DNA from 4 places in the Ruegeria sp. K5 genome. Region 4 is predicted to be linked to each of the others. Evidence: riboswitches for the same ligand, from Rfam matches in the RefSeq annotation. Region 4 holds a riboswitch; each other region holds the start of a gene.
What was found. Region 4 has a riboswitch for cobalamin ahead of ACR0MO_RS11900 (DUF1636 family protein). Riboswitches for the same ligand answer to the same signal wherever they lie in the genome.

Region 1 (4,786 bases), on a different contig from region 4:
GAAATGGAAGGCTCCATCGGCGCAGGCCGGGTCATCTTCGGGCTTGCCCCAGACGGATTGCAGATCACTGCGCAGGGTTTCGGGCAATTCGGCCAATGCGGTCAGGTAGTCCTGCAGCGGCCATGAAATCCGGGCATCCGGCAGCGCATCGGCAATCGGCTCGGCAGGGGTGGTGTCATAGCCTGCGCCTTGCAGATCGGACAGCATCGCCTCGGCCGAGGTCAGCGCGTCGAGGCCTACCGCATGGGCCATCTGCCAGTCCTTGCCGGGATAGGTGGACAGCACCAGCGCAGGCGTCTGATCGGCTTTGGGTTTGTCGTGCAGGTTAAGCCAGCCTGACACGCGGTCGATGATCGCTTCGATCCGCTCGGGCTCGGCCCGGTGGGCGAAACGGGAATATTCCAGATGCGGGTCGCGCTTGCCCGGTTCCTTGAACGAGGCGATGCCCGCTGAAATCCGCCCGTCCACTTCGGGCAGTACCACATGCATGGCGAGGTCGGCGGGGGATAGCCCGCGTTCCGCCTCGGCCCATGCCTTGCGGCGCGAGGTGGCCAGCGCGACCTGAAATACCGGCACGTTGGCGGCGTCCAGAGGCGAGGTGCCCGACGCGCCTTTGCCCGAGAATGAGGTGGCGTTGATGATGGCCGACGGGGCCAGCGCCACGACCTGCTCACGCAGCCAATCGGCTGCTGCGGGCGCTTTCAGAGACGGAGCGAACAGGCCCACCGCCTCAAAACCCCGCGCGCGGAGGCTGCGGATCAGAGCCGCGACAGGAGCGGTGTCGGCTGAGGTCAGATAGGCCCGGTAGAAGGTCACAAGGATGCGTTTTGCATCGCCCGTGAAGGCGGCATCCACCGGGATCACGCCGCGATCCGGGCACCACGCGCCGCATTCGGGCAACGTCTTGGCCCCCATCACCGGCCCGGCATAAAGCCCCGCCGCCAGCGCCATTTGCGCCAGGGCGGCCTGCGCCGCGACCTCTCCGCCGGTGTCGCACAGATGCGCCAATCGCCGCAGGGTCGAGATGGGCAGGGTGGAATAGTCATCCAGCCGCGTATCCTCGCGCCCGTCCGCAGGCAGGACCGCCAGCGCGATGCCCTTGGCCTGCGCCAGTGCCAGAACCTGTTGCAACCCGTAGGACCAGTAGGGCACACCGCCGATCAGGCGGATCAGTATACCCTTTGCGCCCTCCAGCGTCTGTTCCACATAGGTATCGACCGACAGAGGGTGCTTGAGCGCCGTTAGGTTCGCCAGCCGCATCGTCGGCATCCGCCCCTCGGGGCCCCCACCGCGATGCCAGCCCGCCGCAAAAGCGCCAAGGTCACTGTCCGAGAACGACAGCACCACCAGATCCGCCGGGCTCTGGCCCAGATCGGTCGGGGTCTCGGTTTCCTCTAACCCGTGGCTTTCGCGGAAGACGACGTGCATGGCTTACTCGGCAGCCTCGGTCACACCTACGAGGATATTGCGGATCGCGGCTTCTTTGATGTCGTCATGCTCGGCAATGACCACAAGGCGCGAGCGGCGCTCCTCACCGGGCTCCCAGGGGCGGTCATATTGGTGCCGGACGCGGGCACCGACGGCCTGCACCAGCAGACGCATGGGTTTGCCCTGAACGGCGGCATAGCCCTTGACGCGCAGGATGTTCAGCTCATTCGCCAGACGTTCGATCTTGGCGACCAGATCGGCGGGTTCGGTCTGTTCCGGCAGTTCGACGATGATGCTTTCGAAATCGTCATGCTCGTGGTCGTGGTGGCCGTCGTGATGCGACGGTCGAGCGTCCATGTCATCCTCGGCGGCGGCCTCAAGGCCCAGCACGACGCGCACGTCCACGGCACCTTCGGCCACTTCAACCACGGGCAGAGGGCGCGGGGCTTCGGCCGCGATGATTTCTTTGGCTTTCGCCACACCTTCGGGACCGGCCAGATCGGGTTTGGTCAGCAGGATGATGTCGGCGCAGGAGATCTGGTCCTCGAACACCTCCGACAAAGGTGTTTCGTGGTCGATCGAGTCATCGGCCAAGCGCTGGGCATCCACCGCCTCGACATTCGGGGCGAAGCGACCGGCGGCGACAGCCTCGGCATCTGCCAAGGCGATCACGCCGTCCACGGTGATCTTCGACCGGATATCGGGCCAGTCGAACGCCTTCAGCAGCGGTTTCGGCAGGGCGAGGCCTGAAGTTTCGATCAGGATATGATCCGGGCGCGGCTCCAGCGCCATCAGCGCCTCGATGGTGGGGATGAAGTCATCGGCCACGGTGCAGCAGATGCAGCCATTGGCCAGTTCCATGATGTTTTCCGCCGGGCAATCCGGGATCGCGCAGGATTTCAGGATGTCGCCATCAACGCCCACATCGCCGAACTCGTTGACCACCACGGCCAGACGTTTGCCTTGCGGGTTCTGCATCAGATGCTTGACCAGCGTCGTTTTGCCCGAGCCCAGAAAGCCGGTGATGACGGTGACGGGGAGTTTTTCGAGGTTGCTCATTTCAGGGCTCCAATCGGGGGAATGCGCGAGGCGCAGTTTTTGCGAAAATGTTCGGGGCGCTCGCGCCATTTGACCAAGCCGTCCTCGGTGGCCAGATACTTAGTCGCACCGTCGACGATGACGTCAACGTGATCGGTTTCGTTGAGGTTCTCATAGACAAAAGTCCAGCGATCCGGCCCGCCGCGCAGCACGATGGAGCAGCCCTGATCGCAGTTCGACAGGCATTCGACGGCTTTCAGCGTGACGCCCTCGGGCAGATCCGCCTGTTCCAGCGCTTTGTGCAGCAATGTGCCGGGGCGCTGGTCATCATCCTCGATGGGCAGACCACGGCGGCACGTGGTGCAGACCAGCAGCTCGACCGGCGCAGTCTCGGTCATGTCTCTCATCCCCCCAAATCCTCTTCGCGGGGGACGGGGTTTCATGCGGGCCACGCGATGCACATGGACCCGACACCGGAACACCCCGCCCGGTTTCAACTTCGGGTGCTGGCAGGTCTCCCGGCTTGCGGATGTCAGAGGCCCGGTTCGTCTGGCTCCTCTGTCGGATGTCCCGCCTTCCCGGCTTTGCAGCCAGTGGCATTGGGCACCCTCTCCGGTCACGGTCGCGGGGGCGGCTGCGTTTGGCGGATAATCCGTTGACGCATTCCCTTTTCATCGGCTGTCGCCGACACCAACGACAGGGACATGCGGTACGTGCGGGCAGGTTGTCAAGCGCGATGCGACCACCATCGCGTGGCTAGGATGAAAAGCGACCTGCCAGCGTCGCTGGGCGGCATGACGCGGTGCACGCGACATGGTCGCATACCGGAAAACACGCAGGGAGACGCGAATAATGAAAGTTGGGTTCATCGGACTTGGAAATGTGGGCGGAAAACTCTCGGGCTCGTTGCTGCGCAACGGGATCGACCTGACGGTCCATGACCTGAATGCAGACCTGGTGGCAGAGTTCGTCGAAAAAGGCGCAAAGGCCGCCGAAAGCCCGGCCCAGCTGATGCGCGATTGCGACGCGGTGATCACCTGCCTGCCATCGCCTGCCGCCTCGGACGCGGTGATGCAAGAGATGTTGCCCGAGGTCGGCCCCGGCAAAATCTGGATGGAGATGTCCACCACCGACGAGGCCGAGGCCAAGCGGCTGGGTGCCATGGTCATCGAGCGGGGCGGGGCGGCAGTTGATTGCCCGGTTTCCGGCGGATGCCACCGGGCGGCAACCGGTAATATCTCGATCTTCGCGGGCTGTGACCGCGATACCTTTGAGCGAATCCTGCCTTTCCTGACAACGATGGGCCGTCGGGTGCTGCATACGGGCGATCTGGGCTCGGCCTCGGTTCTGAAAGTTCTAACCAACTATCTGGCAACCGCCAACCTGATCACCTGCGCCGAAGCGCTGGTGACCGCCAAAGCCGCCGGGATGGACCTGAACACGACCTATGAGGCGATCAAGATCTCGTCCGGTACGTCGTTTGTGCATGAGACCGAAAGCCAGGTCATCCTGAACGGCTCGCGCGATATTTCCTTCACAATGGACCTTGTCAAAAAGGATATCGGCCTGTTTCAGGACGTCGCCGACCGCGCGGGTGTCCCGCTTGAGATCAACCCGATCATGATCAAGATCTTCGAGGACGGCATCGCACGCTACGGCGAACGCGAACTGTCGCCCAACATCATCAAACGCCTGGAAGACGCCACCGGCCTCGACATCCGCGCGCCCGGCTTTCCACCTGAAATGCAGGACGATGAACCTGAAGAACCGGGTTATGAGGTTATCCCGGCGGGGCGCGATTCCTAAGAGGGGCGCGCTTTCGTCTTTGCGTCGCGAGGTGAAGGTATTGAAGGAAGTGGAGGCGAGTACCGGAATCGAACCGGTGTACACGGATTTGCAATCCAGAAAGAGATAAAGCAAAAACAACGACTTAGGGGTGCAAAATGCCCCCTGACAAAAAGTGAACAAAAAGCGAAAGTTTCAAAGCCAAGTTCGCCGGTTCAAAACGAAAAAGGCCCCGTCACAGCGGCAACTGTGAACCGGGGCCAAATAGAAAAAGCCTGTCAGCTTTCGAAAGACATTAGCACGGGCCACTACCGCTCCGCAAACGCTCAGTCGGCTTTTTCCTGGCCTCTGACCGGTGAGGTGATCCAATGAGCTGGCGCATAGCGAATGAATGCGCCGAGCGCCGCTTTGGCAGCGCCGCCCGCAAGCAGATTATCATGTTCCTGGCCGACAAAGCGAGCGATGACGGCTCCGGCATCTGGTGTTCCAAGGGGACGATCCAGCGCCACACAGAGCTTAGCGAGAGCACGGTCAA
Region 2 (4,786 bases), on a different contig from region 4:
ACATCCGCATATTCGGCCTGAATCCCGGCGACATAATCGGGCTTCTGCGTCGGGCTCAGCAATGCGCCGACAACCCCGACAGCGCGGCTGGCATCGGTGACATAGACCGCCTGCCCATGCGTGTAACGCGGCGCGATCTTGACCGCTGTGTGCACCCGCGACGTGGTTGCGCCGCCGATCAGCAGCGGAATATCGAACGCTTCGCGCTCCATCTCCGAGGCCAGATGCACCATCTCGTCCAGCGACGGCGTGATCAGCCCGGACAGGCCGATAATGTCCACATTTTCCTCGCGCGCGACTTGCAGGATCTTCTGCGGCGGGACCATGACGCCCAGATCCACGATCTCATAATTGTTGCAGGCCAGAACCACGCCGACGATATTCTTGCCGATATCGTGCACGTCCCCCTTCACGGTCGCCATCAGCACCTTGCCCGCAGATTGCCGGCCCTCACCGCCATTCCGGCGCTTTTCTTCCTCCATGTAGGGCAACAAAACGGCCACGGCCTGTTTCATCACACGGGCCGATTTCACCACCTGCGGCAGGAACATCTTGCCTGCACCAAACAAATCCCCCACGACGTTCATCCCGGCCATCAAAGGGCCTTCGATAACGTGCAAGGGACGTTCGGCATTGACGCGCGCGGCCTCGGTGTCTTCTTCGATGAACTCGGTGATGCCGTTGACCAGCGCATGCTCCAGCCGTTTCTCGACCGGCCAGTCGCGCCAGGCAAGGTCCCGGACCTTCTCTTCGCGCTTGTCGCCACGGAAACGTTCGGCGATGTCCAGCAGGTTCTCGGTCGCGCTGCCGCCGGATTTCGGCTGGCGGTTCAGGACCACATCCTCGCATGCTTCGCGCAGGTCGGGATCGATCTGGTCATAGACCGCTAGTTGGCCCGCATTGACGATGCCCATATCCATCCCGGCCTGAATGGCATGGTACAGGAACACCGCATGCATCGCCTCGCGCACCGGTTCATTGCCACGAAAGCTGAAAGACAGGTTCGACACCCCGCCCGAGACATGTGCATGGGGCAGGTTCTGACTTATCCAGCGGGTCGCCTCGATGAAATCGACGCCGTAATTGTCGTGTTCCTCGATTCCCGTGGCGACGGCAAAGATGTTGGGGTCAAAGATGATGTCTTCGGGTGGGAACCCCATATCCTCGACCAGAATGCGATAAGCGCGGGCGCAAATCTCGGTCTTGCGCTCGAAGGTGTCGGCCTGACCGGCCTCGTCAAAGGCCATGACCACCACAGCAGCCCCATAGGCCAGACACAGACCCGCGTGATGGCGAAACGCCTCTTCGCCCTCTTTCAGGCTGATCGAGTTCACCACAGGCTTTCCCTGCACGCATTGCAGCCCGGCCTCGATCACCTCCCACTTCGAGCTGTCGATCATGATTGGCACGCGGGCGATATCGGGCTCGGACGCGACAAGGTTCAGGTATTCGACCATCGCCTGTTTGCTGTCGATCAGCCCTTCATCCATGTTGATGTCGATGATCTGAGCGCCGTTTTCCACCTGATCCCGCGCAACGTCCAGCGCGGCGGCATAGTCGCGGTTCACGATCAGCTTGCGAAACCGGGCCGAGCCGGTGACGTTGGTCCGCTCACCCACATTCACAAAGGGGATGTCTGGCGTCAGGACAAAAGGCTCCAGCCCCGAGAGGCGCAGATGACGGGTCATGCGGGTACCTTTCTGGGGGCAAAGGGCGCAACCGCTTCGGCGATCGCGCGGATATGGTCGGGCGTGGTGCCGCAGCAACCGCCGACCACGTTGACGATGCCATCGCGGGCAAACTCTTCGACCTGAGCGGCGGTCTGGTTCGGTGTTTCGTCATACTGGCCGAACTCATTCGGCAGGCCCGCGTTGGGGTAGGCGCAGGTCAGGGCGGTCGCCACGCCCGAAATCTCGGCCATATGCGGGCGCATGGATGCAGCGCCAAGGGCGCAGTTCAGCCCGACGGTGAAAGGGCGCGCATGGGCGACCGAGTGCCAGAAGGCGGTGGGTGTCTGGCCAGAAAGCGTCCGGCCCGAGGCATCGGTGATCGTGCCCGAGATCATCAGCGGCAGGCGACGTCCGGCCTTGGCGAAGCTCTCGAAAGCCGCAAAAATCGCCGCCTTGGCGTTCAGCGTGTCAAAGATCGTCTCGATCAGGATCAGGTCAGAGCCTCCTTCGATCAGCCCGTCGATCTGCTGGCCATAGGCTATGCGCAGATCATCAAAACTGACGGCGCGGTATCCGGGATCGTTCACATCCGGGCTGATCGAGGCCGTCCGGTTCGTCGGCCCCACAGCCCCGGCCACAAACCGGGGTTTGCCGTCCTCAGCCGTGGCCCGGTCCGCCGCGCGCCGCGCCACCTGCGCGCCTGCGACGTTCAGATCATGCACCGCAGCCTCCAGCCCGTAATCGGCCTGCGCGATGGTGGTTGAGGAAAAAGTGTTGGTTTCAAGGATGTCCGCCCCGGCCATTGCGAATTCATACTGTATATCCTCAACCGCCTGCGGCTGGGTCAGCACCAACAGGTCGTTGTTGCCCTGTTGCGGATGATCCGGGTGATAGTGATGCCGACAGCCGGGGCCATGGATGTGACCGTTGGCGGTAAAATCCTCTTCGGTCATGTTCAGCGTCTGGATCATTGTGCCCATGGCCCCGTCAAGGATCAGGATGCGCTGGGCAGCCAATGCGCGCAGCGTCGCGAGCGCGGGTGTGTCGGGCAAGGTAAAGTCAAGCATTCGCGGTATCCAATCGGCTGTGTGGGCCGAAGGTATAGCGCGTTGGCATTATGAGGTGAAATGATTGTTATTCGACTAAATTATGAGTTTGCGTCATAATGCACCTTGTTCGGCGTGCAAATCCAACGAAATCACTAATAAGCAGTCAAAGCTTTGCCTGGCCAAAATCGTCCAAAATGCGGGCGATGGCACAGGCTGAACTGCCCGCATGAGGTCATAAGGCGGCGCGGCGCGCGCGATGGCCCCCTCGGCGCTGTTTTGCGGGCAGGGCCAGGAACAATGGTTCCAGGGGCATCTGCATGGATCTGGCCAGCAGGTCGCAGAACACAGCGATGGCGGGTGAGGTCTCGGCAAACGGTTTGGCCTTGGCCAAAGCAATCCGCGCCTGCGCATGGTAGTTCGCGGAACCGGGCAGGCCGCCCAGCCATTGCATATAGCCCATCTGCCCCAGCTCTTGCGCGCGCTGCGGAGGCACGTGGCCGGTGTCCAGTTGGGAAATGGTCAGGTCAAGCATAACGACGCCCTCCGCGCTTTTGGGCGGCTTGTGTGGGGCATCAACAGTGATGTCTGGCCAGTGCGGTCCATCTCTTGTCGCTCCGTCCACGGGCACCCCGCCCGAGTTAAGGTGACTGCGGCACATATGCGCCGGAGATGGCAGGTCTCCTGACTTGCGGTTCATCGCTGTCCCCGTCCTTCCCGGACAACCCAAGCGGGGTCATCCAGTGGTCTGTCGGGGGTCGCTGGCCGCTTACAGTTGCGGGGGCAGTTGCGGCCTTGGGCGTTTGCCCGCACCGCATTCCCTTTTCAGCCGACTCAGAGCGTCGGACACCATCGGCTGCACAGTCTCATAAGGCCAAAGCCCTGTCTACTGGTGCCAGCAAAGCACGCAGCGTCGGATTGCAACCCGGAAGGAATTGAATCCAAATCAAACTGCGAAACCCCTCTAATCCCGAGAGCGGGACCAGCGCACCAGAAGACTGGCCGCGATGGGCGCGCCGATGATCACCAGAACGATCCGTGTCAGGTGGTGGGTAATGACAAACCCGAGATCCGCGCCCGAGACGATGGCCAAGACCGTCATTTCAGCCTGCCCGCCGGGGGCATAGGCTAGGAAGGCCTCAATCGGTTGCCCGAACCCCAACGTGGTCACAAGGGCCGTGAAGGCCGCCGCAAGTATGGCCAACACAACAACATAGGCGCAGCCCGCCGCCACAACTTTGCGCAGCTCGACCCATGTGACACCGATAAATTTTACGCCGATGGTGCAGCCGATAAAGAATTGCGCGACAAGGATCGCCTCGCGCGGTGGGCGGGTGTGGATGAAATCGCCCAGTGACAAGGCCGCAGTCAGGATCATCGGGCCCAGAATGGACGCTCCGAACAGGCCGATCCGCTCACCGCCTTTCCAGCCGACAATGGCGGCCACGACCATCAGCGCCAGTTCGTGCAAGGGCAGGTCGCGGGCGGGTTCGCCAATGGGGTTGGTCAGGTCAGCGTCGTAGAACAGGGTCAGGAACAACGGGGCGAGCGTCACGATGATCAGCACGCGCGTGCCATGGATCAGGGACAGGGCGCGCGGATTGGCACCGGCCTCGGTGCCGAAGATGATCATGTCCTGCAACCCGCCGGGCATCGCGGCGTAAAAGGCCGTTTTGTCGTCAAAGCCCCAGACCTTGCGAAAGAACGGCACCCCGACCAAAGCGATCAATAGGATGAAGGGCGGGATCAGAGCAATTGACGCTGCCATTTTCGGCAGTTGGCCAAACAGATCAGGCGTGATCGAAGCCCCCACCGCCACGCCCAGGATGGTACGCGCCGCGACCGAGATCTGCCCGAACCCTTCCATCGGCGCATGCGCCAGTGCCGCAATCAGGCAGGCGGTCATGGGGCCGAACAGAAAGGGTAGGGGCAGGCCCAGCATCCAGAATACGACCGTTCCCAGCACGGCAAGGCCGAAGGTGATGGCCCGCCTTACGGGGCGGCTTGGTGATGTGGCTTGGACGGACAATTTTCAGGCCCGATGTCATGGGATCAATTGTATCCAATGGT
Region 3 (4,786 bases), on a different contig from region 4:
CTGGGCGTGATTGATCTGAACCTGTCCCACTCTGCCGATCTCGGGTGGCAAGTCACCGACCAGCAGGTCGGGTTGAGACCGCTTCGCCAAAACAAACCCACCCCTGAAACGCCAGAGGATCCCGACATGGTCCGGCTTTTTGCACCCGTGCACGCCCGAACCCGCACCAAGATGGCCGAGCCGGTGGCGCGAATCGCACAACCGATGCACAGCTATTTCAGCTTTTGCGCCGTTGATCGGGGGTTGGCATTGGTGGCCTCGGCGCAAGCTGCTGCACTACGCCCCTATCTGTCCGGCACTGCACTGGCCAATTTGCCCATGTTGTCCGCCGTTTCGCCCTATAAATGCGGCGGTCGGTCCGGGCCGCGCTATTATACCGATGTCCCGGCGGGCGAGGTTTGTTTGCGCCACATTGCGGACCTTTACGTCTTTCCGAACGAACTGAGGGCGGTGAAGGTCAGCGGCGCTCAGGTGCTGGACTGGCTTGAGATGTCGGCGGGTCTTTTCAACACCCTGCGTCGCGACGCCGAGACCGATCTGATCGACCCCGGTCGGGTTGGGTACAATTTCGACCTTCTATTTGGCCTGACCTACCAGATCGACCTGTCCTACCCGGCCCGGTTTGACGCTCGGGGGCAGTTGATCGACAATTCTCACCGCCGTATCCGGCAGGCCAGAATTGACGGGTCTACGCTTGACCCCAATCAGGATTTTGTGGTCGCGCTCAACAATTACCGCGCCAATGGTGGCGGGCATTTCCCGTTTGTGGAAACGGCTGAGCCGATCAACCTGCCCGCAATAGATATCAAGCGAATCCTCCGCGATTATCTGACCGGGAACCTGCCCGCCGACCCGCTGTCTCAGGCGGTTCATCCGTTTTCGTTCACGCCGCAGGCCGGGGTTCAGGCAATCCTCAGTACGGGGCCCGGCGCGCTGAAGTACCTGCCCGAATTGCAGAACTACGACCCTATCGTTCTGGACCCGGACCCGCAGGGGTTCGAACGCATCCGGCTGACACTCTGACGGGTTGTCATTTTCCCCAGGCTTCCCTATATCAAGCGCTGAGAGGTTGGCGCGGGCGAGCGCCTCGCCAACCTGGTCAGGTCCGGAAGGAAGCAGCCACAACGAGCCCCGCTTGGGTCGATGTCCAACCTCTCACCTTTCCCCCACGTATCCGCTCATCAGCACAATCAGGCAACCAACCGGGGCCAGATTGCCGAATTCCGGCGGGCAAATGCGCCGATATGGCCGATCTCTTTCACTCCGAACTCCTTGGGTGACAACAGGTGCCGCCGCGCGTCCGGCCCATACAGATCCGCCAGACGCCATACGGCTTGTGGCGGGACGGTCTGATCGTCGTCGCTGGTGAACAGATCTACCGGAACACCCAGATCCGCCCAGCGCGCCAGTGGCAGTTTTTGCCCGATCTCAGGCACATAATTCAAAGGTGCGGTGCACCACCTGCGCCATTGCCAATAGACAGAGCCCGGCAGATCGGCACCGAACCCAATGGCTTTGCCGGGCAGATACCCCAGGGCTTTCACAAGCAGCGGTACATGCCCATGCCAGAACGCCCAGGCCAACCCCCGATAGGGCCATGGGTGATCGGACAGCGTCACCAACCCCGAGCAAACACAGATCATCCGGTCGATCTGGTCGATATCCGGCTGAATCGGCCCCAGCATTCCGCCGACGGAATGACCAATGCTCCACTGCCGGGCGTCGGGAAACCTTCGGCGCATCTCGGCCCGTGCTGCGGGCATATCGATCAGGGCCCAGTCCGACATCGTGACCTGCGAGTCGCGCATGGGGCCGGAAACAGAGTGACCGAAATCGCGATAGTCGTACGTCAGGCAGGCCATGCCACGCTCGGCAGCCAACCACCGGGCAAAGTGCTGGTAGTAGTCGCGCGGCACACCGGTCGCCCCGTTCAGTACCACCACCGTTTCGGGATCAGTAAAAGGCCGATACAGCCGCGCCGACAGGTGCGCCGGGCCAGCGGGAAACTGAAAATCCTCGATCTTCACGTGCTGTTGCGTGTCCAACATCGAACCTGCGGGCCTTTCTGAACCAATCGGTTTACCTGCCCAAGAGGCACAACAACCCGCAGCCGAGTCAACCCCGCTGCCACTTGACCACACGTCGCCCGGCACAAGACATGTGTACGCGACACCCAAAACCGCGCTTGACTCAGAACGCGAACAGACGCTAGCTGTTGTGTGATGGTTTCCGATCCACACAATAGGTCGGGATGAAAAGGGAACACGGTGCGGTTCTGCCCGGTCAAACCGGAAGGAACCAAGGCCGCGACTGCCCCCGCAACTGTAAGCGGTAAGCGATGCCGGAATGCCACTGGCCGAAAGGCTGGGAAGGTCGGCAAAGCAACGACCCGCAAGTCAGGAGACCTGCCATCATCAACGTAACCGAAACTCGGGCGGGGTGTCCGGGCAGGTCCTGACAGCGTTTCTTCTGTCTCACCTGTATCATCCCCCGTCCGCCGCGCGGAGGGCGCAGGATGATCTGGAAGACAAAAACCCACGAATACGTGGCGACCATTTGCCAACGCACAGGCGGGCCCTGCCCCGCAATGGCGCGCATGGCACGCGCGCTGGCCGAGGCAATGAACAAGGCCGACCACGTCACCAGCGAAGGATTCGAAATCGAAGGTAGCAGCGACCTGACGCATTGCGCGCAAGGGTGCATGGCCCGCTTTCGCGCCGGACCAGAACAGATACGCATCTTCTGCGGGACCGAGGCGGACACGCCGATCCAAACGCTGGATACCTATGCCGACCTGATTTTTAACGAGACATGCGCGGCCCTTCCGTCCGGGGCCTTGCCAAGAACGCCTTGCGCCATGCTTGAGGTCTTGGCCCTGAGACCTTCAAGACCAGTGCAGGAACCGGCGCGGGTATCAGCCTGAGCGCGCATCCAAAGGTGCGTGGGTCGCTTTCGTGGCCCATGCCATCTGCTCGTCGGTTTCCACCGCGCAGGGGCGCAGGGCCCGCAACCGGGCCAGCGCCTTGTCTGCCGGTTCCCCGCATTCCAGCATCAGGCGCAAGACCACCATACCGGATCGCCCGCACCCACCCCGGCAATGCACCAGCACCCGGCCACCGCCGGACAAAGCCTGCCGCGCCGATGCGCTGACCGACCCCCACCGATCCTGAACGGCGCGCGGCGGGGCGCCAAAATCCTCGACCGGCAAATGAACCCATCGGCTGGCGCGGCCCTGAATGTCACTGCCAAAGGTCCGGGCCCCGTCCTGCAGCATCTCAACTTCCGTGGTCATCGAGATCACAAGACCGGGTTTCCAATCCGCGATTGTATCCAGATCGCCCGCATAATCTCCGCCGCGTCCCGGCATCGAGGTCAGCGCAAGTGTTCCGCCTCCGACTTGCAGCGCGTAGACGACCAGTTGCGACATCAAAGATTTCCTCCCAAACCCAAGCCTGCTTTTAAAATGTGCTTCAAAAATACTGAGATTCCAGTTTACGCCGATCTCGGGTCTTTCCAAACCAAATTTCGCCAACCGCGCGGTGGACGCGGGCTGCAGCGACCACTACGCTGCGACGACGTCCCGAATCCGCCAGAGCAGACATGACCGACACAGACAGCCCCGCCTATCAGGTTCTCGCCCGCAAATACCGTCCGGAAACCTTTGCTGATCTGGTGGGTCAGGACGCGATGGTGCGCACGCTGAAAAATGCGTTCGAAGCCGACAGGATAGCCCAGGCCTTTGTCATGACCGGCATACGCGGCACCGGCAAGACAACCACGGCGCGGATCATCGCCAAGGGTATGAACTGCATCGGGCCGGACGGCGCTGGTGGCCCCACGACCGAACCCTGCGGTCAGTGCGAGCATTGCGTGGCCATCATGGAAGGCCGCCATGTCGACGTGATGGAGATGGACGCCGCCAGCCGTACCGGCGTCAATGATATTCGCGAAATCATCGACAGCGTCCGCTACCGCGCCGCCTCGGCCCGCTACAAGATTTACATCATCGATGAGGTTCACATGCTCTCGACCAGCGCCTTCAACGCGCTGCTCAAGACGCTGGAGGAGCCGCCCGAACATGTGAAGTTCATCTTCGCCACCACCGAGATTCGCAAGGTCCCGGTCACGGTCCTGTCCCGCTGCCAGCGCTTCGACCTGCGCCGGATCGAGCCCGAAGATATGATCGGTCTGCTGCAAAAGATCGCCAGCGCCGAAGGGGCCGAGATTGCCGAGGACGCGCTGGCATTGATCACCCGCGCGGCCGAGGGGTCTGCCCGCGACGCAACCTCGTTGCTGGATCAGGCGATTTCTCATGGCGCAGGCGAAACCACCGCTGACCAGGTGCGCGCCATGTTGGGGCTGGCCGACCGTGGCCGGGTGCTGGACCTGATGGATATGATCCTGCGCGGCGATGCCGCCGGGGCCCTGACCGAGCTTAGCGCGCAATATGCCGAAGGGGCCGACCCGCTGGCGGTGCTGCGTGATCTGGCCGAGATCACCCATTGGGTCTCGGTCGTCAAAATCACGCCGGACGCAGCCGAGGATCCGACAGTATCCCCTGACGAGCGCGCCCGTGGCCAGCAGATGGCCGACGCCCTGCCCATGCGTGTGCTGACCCGCATGTGGCAAATGCTGTTGAAGGCGCTGGAGGAGGTCTCGGCCGCCCCCAACGCGATGATGGCCGCCGAGATGGCTGTGATCCGTCTGACCCATGTGGCCGATCTGCCCAGTCCGGAAGAACTGATCAAACGTCTGCAGGATACACCTGCGCCACCAAATGGCGGAC
Region 4 (4,786 bases):
TGCCGTGGCCAGAGCCGCAACAAAGAACATCCGAAACCTCAGGCCCTGAACCGGGATACCCAGCGTAGCAGCAGTGAAATCCCCGGTCAGCAGCGCGTCCAGCCAGCGGCTGCGGTAGAGTGAATAGCCCAGGATCATCGCAAGCCCGATCAGGACAAGGGGAAAGGTCTCCCACCGCGCGAGGCCAAGACCGCCCAGCATCCAGAAGATCACCGAATGCGCGGCACGACTGTCGCCGGAAAAAATCAGATAGTTGGTGATGGCAGAAAACAGGAACGAGACCGCAAGCCCTGCAAGGATCAGCTTTTCCGGCGCGCTTGTGCGCAAGCCCTGAACCAGCGCGAGAACGATGCCTGACGCGATCAAGCCGCCACAGAAGGCAGCAAGCGGCAGGGTCCAGATGCCAAGCACGTCCCCGGTTACCGTGATGACCAGAACCGCCCCGGCGGCTGCGCCCGAAGACAGGCCAAACAGAAACGGGTCGGCCAGATCGTTGCGCGTGGTGGTTTGCAGCACCACGCCGACCACACCCAGACCAGCGCCAATGACCGCCGCGAATAGGGCGCGGGGCAGGCGCAGGTCGAACACGATCCGATGCAGGGGGGACATCTCGCCTTCGGTCAATCCGGTGCCCAGCATGATCGCTGTGCCTACGTCTGCGACAGGAATGGATGTCGTGCCATAGACAACGGACAGCAGCAAAAGGGCGGTCAGAATGACCGCCCCCAGCAGGACCGCACGCCCCGTTTGAGCCATTTTAGTTGAGCTCCGGGTGCATGGCCGAAACCATCTTTTCGATGGCGTCGATATTTGCCGGTCCCGGTGTCAGCTCTTCATAGCGCAGACCGATCCAGCGTTCGTTCTTGACGGCATCGGTCAGGGACATGGCCGGATGCTCCTGCAGAAACTTGAACGTGTCCTCGGCACCGTTCCCGGTCTGATAGTCCAGTAGGACCAGAAATTCGGGGTTTGCGGCGGCCACTGCTTCCCATGAGGTGCGACCCCAGCTGGTGTCCATGTCATGGGTGACGCTGACACCGCCCGCAGCCTCGATCATGGCGTCTGGAATGGCGAATTTACCGGCGGTAAAGGGCGCATCGGCGGGACCGTCCAGCAGGAAGACGCGGGGTTTCGGCAGGTCTGCGGTTTTGGATTCGATGGCCGCCAGCTGGTCTTTCCAGCCCGAAACCAACGCTTCGGCCTTGTCTTCCACATGCATCACCTTGCCCAGACGCAGCACGTCATCGAACAGAAGGTCCATGCTGGCTTCGGGGCGGTCCTTGTTCAGGTGAACGCAGCTTTCGGTCAGGACCATGGTTTTGATGCCAAAGGGTTCCAGCGTGTCGGGGGTGACTTCGCCACCCGGCTGCATGCCGTAATACCAACCGGCAAAGAACATATCCGGCTCGACCGCGACCAGATTTTCGACGGTGGGGTATTTGGGCGCCAGTTCCGGGATGTCACCGCGTTTTGCATCGAAATCCGGGCTGGTCTTGTACCAGCCGGTAATGCCGGTCAGGCCGACAATCTTGTCCTGCAAACCCAGCGCAAAGGCCATGTCGGTCATGTTCATGTCGTGCACGACAATCCGCTCGGGCGTGCCGTCGAACACCAGTGGTTCTCCGCAATTGTCGACGGTCACTTCATGTGCCGCCGCACCACTCGCGAGGCCCGAAACAAGGACTACGGACCAGAATTTCTGCATCATCAAATTCTCCTGTTAAGATGACAGCTTTCGTTTTCGGATATCCAGCGCCGGGATCACGCGCCCTTCGTGCTGGAAACACAGGTAGTCAACGCCAAACGTATCGCGCACACGCTCGGGTGTTAGAACTTCGGGAACCGGGCCGAAGCCGGTCATGCGGGTTGCCTTCATCAAAGCGACATGGGTGGCGAATTCGGGGATCATGACCAGATCGTGCACGATCATCACAACCGTCACGCCTAGTTCGGCCACCAGCGACAGCATGTGGCCCTTGGCGTCGGGGTCGAGGTGGTTTGTCGGCTCGTCCAGAAACAGCAGCGATGGCCTTTGCGCCAGGGCCCGTGCGATATGCGCCCGCTGACGTTCGCCGCCGGACAGACGTTGCATCGGTTTATCGGCCAGCGGGACCAGTTCGGTGATCTCAAGCACCCGCTCAAGATCGGCCTTATGATCCTCGGCTGACCGGTCGGCCTGAATCGGGATTTGCCCAAGGGCCACATAGTCGCGCAGTTTCAGCCTGCCGTCAGGCAGTTCCTGCTGCCCGACCACAGCGATGGTGCGTGCCCGTTCAGGGGCAGATAATTGACGCAGGCTTTGCCCCTTGATCGTCACATCGCCCAAGGCCAGACGTTCGAGGCCACAAAGCAGGTTCAACAGCGTGGTTTTCCCGGCCCCGTTTGGCCCGGCAATGGCCAGGATCGACCCCTCATCCAATGAGAAGGAGACATCCTGTAGCAACACATCCCCATTCAGGGCGTAGTATTCGAGCCCCTTGGCAACCAGAAAACTCATTTCTCGCCCTCTGTCGAAAGGCGCGGCAGACGGGCCAGAGTTTTGAAAAGCAGGGCAGGGGGCCGATCGGTTGCACTGGTCCAGCCGTCGTCACTGTCGCGGAATTGGCGGGCGAAGGCGGCAATCGCGTCCAGATCGGCGGGGCTTTGGATATCGCCGAACAGATACTGCGCCTTGCCTTCGGCTTGCAGCCCAACGGTCATGGGGCGTTCGCACCCTGCCATGCAGGCAATCATTCGGGTCGCAAACCCCGGTGGTAGGGTTGCGTCCAAACTGGCCTTGGCTGCCTTGGCTTCGATTTCACCCTGACAGGTCGAACAGATCAGGACGAAGTGGTCAGCTTGGGATGACATGGCTGTTCCCGCTGCGGAAACCGCGCGAAAAGAAAAAGCCACGCCCGCAGGCGAAAAATTGAGCCATCAAATCCTCCTTCCAGGACACCCCGCCCCGGGTTGGTTGCACAGGTGATGGCAGGTCTCCTGACTTGCGGGTCGTGGCTTGGCCAACCTTCCCGACCTGTTCAAGCCAGTGGTGATTTGGCGTCGCTCTGCGCTTACAGTTGCGGGGGCAGTCACGGATTTGGCCGCAGGGCCGCACCGTATTCCCATTTTCATCCCGCAGGCATCGCTACGGGAACCATCGCTGGTCAGCTAGTCTGTCGCGGATTTAATTGTCAAGCGCTCTGGTCGAGATTTTGGCGGCGCGGACTGAGTGTTTAGTAATCCGCAACCAGCAAAAATTCCGGCGCTGCGTCCTCTTCAATGGTCGCGAACCGGGGGATCGGTTGCTCGAACACATTGTCGGTGCGGTCGTCATTGACGGTTGAGACTTCACCGATCAGACAATCCCCACGCTCGGCCCAGAAGGCATGCCAGATACCGGGCATCAGGGTCACGCTTTCGCCGGGTTTCAGGCGCAGCAATTCGCCGGGCGTGATCGTCACGTCGCAGCCATCGCTGGGCACAACCACCGGATTGTCGCGATCAATGCCGCCTTCGGGGTCCGAGGCGTAGATCTCCATCACCAGATCACCGCCGCCCCGGTTGATAATGTCCTCGGCCTTGATGATATGGCGGTGCATCGGAGATAATTGTTTGTCTCGCGAAATCAGCAGTTTCTCGGCATAGAGCATACCGCGACCCTGGTTCAGATCATTCACGTCGCCATTGCGCAGGGTGAACAGGAACAGGCCCAGCTCATCAAACTTGCCCTGACCGTAATCGGTAATGTCCCAGCCCAACCCTCGGGCGCGGATCGTGTCGGCCTTTGCGCTGCGCATCTGATCAGGGGACCAGTCGGCGAAGGGCGGCAGGACCGCGCCGAAGGATTTGATGAAGGCCTGCGCCTCGGTCTTGATGTCGTTGATGTCGGATCGTTTCATGTCGGTTCCCTCGGGGGATCAAAGCTCATGCGCCCTGGGCGGGTTTGCCCCGGCGCGGGATACGGTGACGGCGGCGACTTCTGCGCCCAGGGACAAAGCCGCGCGCAGGCTATCAGGTGTCAAGGCGCGCAGGCCCTCTTTGCTCAGGTGCCCGGCGCGGTGGAGTTCGGCCAAAACGCCCGCGTTGAACGTATCGCCAGCCCCGACCGTATCGACAACCTGCACCGGTTTGACCGCCACCGAGGTCTCGGACCCGTCCGCCAGATAGCCCGAGGCCCCCTGACTGCCCCGCGTCACAATCACCACCGACGGCCCGGCCTTCAGCAACAAGGGCACCTTCTCGGCATGGGTTTCCGGCCCGGGAATGATCCAATCCAGATCCTCGTCCGAAACCTTGACGATATCGGCCTGCGCGATCATGCGGTTCAGGCGGGTGCGATAGCGGGTCTGATCTTTGATAAAACCCGGCCGGATATTTGGGTCCAGCATCACCGCGCGGTCGCCGCCATGACGGTCGAGCAGCGCGGCATAGGCATCGGCACAGGGTTCACAGGCCAGGCTGATCCCCCCCAGATACAGGGTCGAGGTCGCCAGCAATTGCTGTGGCATATCCTCGGGCTGCAACATTCGCCCCGCCGTGTTTTCATCAACAAAATTGTACGAAGCATGCCCATCCACCAGCTTCACAAAAGCCAAAGTGGTCGGGCGGTCGCTGACAATCACATGCGAGGTGTCCACATGGCTTGCCTTCAGCGTGTCCGCCAATTGCGCGCCAAACATATCCGAGGACAAGCCCGTCAGCATCCCCACCGGCGCGCCCAAGCGCCCCAGCGCGATGGCCGTGTTGAAAATTGCGCCGCCGGAATGGGGCACATAGCCCTGCGCGCCCGAATTGGTCGGTTCGGCGA

Region 1: linked by a shared signal. The riboswitch ahead of ACR0MO_RS00325 (DUF1636 domain-containing protein) and the one ahead of ACR0MO_RS11900 (DUF1636 family protein) in region 4 are both predicted to bind cobalamin.
Region 2: linked by a shared signal. The riboswitch ahead of ACR0MO_RS14690 (hypothetical protein) and the one ahead of ACR0MO_RS11900 (DUF1636 family protein) in region 4 are both predicted to bind cobalamin.
Region 3: linked by a shared signal. The riboswitch ahead of ACR0MO_RS20265 (hypothetical protein) and the one ahead of ACR0MO_RS11900 (DUF1636 family protein) in region 4 are both predicted to bind cobalamin.

Annotation. Positions count from the first base shown of each region.
Region 1 covers NZ_JBQFML010000001.1:66,317-71,102, forward strand. Annotated here, with positions in the region: gene cobN (cobaltochelatase subunit CobN) at 1-1,428, opposite strand, end outside; gene cobW (cobalamin biosynthesis protein CobW) at 1,432-2,487, opposite strand; gene ACR0MO_RS00325 (DUF1636 domain-containing protein) at 2,484-2,864, opposite strand; cobalamin riboswitch at 2,958-3,176, opposite strand; gene ACR0MO_RS00330 (NAD(P)-dependent oxidoreductase) at 3,280-4,272, shown strand; gene ACR0MO_RS00335 (hypothetical protein) at 4,620-4,786, shown strand, end outside.
Region 2 covers NZ_JBQFML010000005.1:126,421-131,206, forward strand. Annotated here, with positions in the region: gene metH (methionine synthase) at 1-1,688, opposite strand, end outside; gene ACR0MO_RS14685 (homocysteine S-methyltransferase family protein) at 1,685-2,737, opposite strand; gene ACR0MO_RS14690 (hypothetical protein) at 2,952-3,251, opposite strand; cobalamin riboswitch at 3,374-3,585, opposite strand; gene ACR0MO_RS14695 (AbrB family transcriptional regulator) at 3,681-4,745, opposite strand.
Region 3 covers NZ_JBQFML010000014.1:1,550-6,335, reverse strand. Annotated here, with positions in the region: gene ACR0MO_RS20280 (bifunctional 2',3'-cyclic-nucleotide 2'-phosphodiesterase/3'-nucleotidase) at 1-1,023, shown strand, start outside; RNA gene ffs (signal recognition particle sRNA small type) at 1,063-1,161, shown strand; gene ACR0MO_RS20270 (alpha/beta hydrolase family protein) at 1,191-2,048, opposite strand; cobalamin riboswitch at 2,207-2,427, shown strand; gene ACR0MO_RS20265 (hypothetical protein) at 2,516-2,923, shown strand; gene ACR0MO_RS20260 (phosphatase domain-containing protein) at 2,915-3,427, opposite strand; gene ACR0MO_RS20255 (DNA polymerase III subunit gamma/tau) at 3,601-4,786, shown strand, end outside.
Region 4 covers NZ_JBQFML010000003.1:146,594-151,379, reverse strand. Annotated here, with positions in the region: gene ACR0MO_RS11915 (iron ABC transporter permease) at 1-756, opposite strand, end outside; gene ACR0MO_RS11910 (ABC transporter substrate-binding protein) at 758-1,708, opposite strand; gene ACR0MO_RS11905 (ABC transporter ATP-binding protein) at 1,721-2,497, opposite strand; gene ACR0MO_RS11900 (DUF1636 family protein) at 2,494-2,850, opposite strand; cobalamin riboswitch at 2,950-3,153, opposite strand; gene ACR0MO_RS11895 (D-lyxose/D-mannose family sugar isomerase) at 3,213-3,878, opposite strand; gene ACR0MO_RS11890 (carbohydrate kinase family protein) at 3,897-4,786, opposite strand, start outside.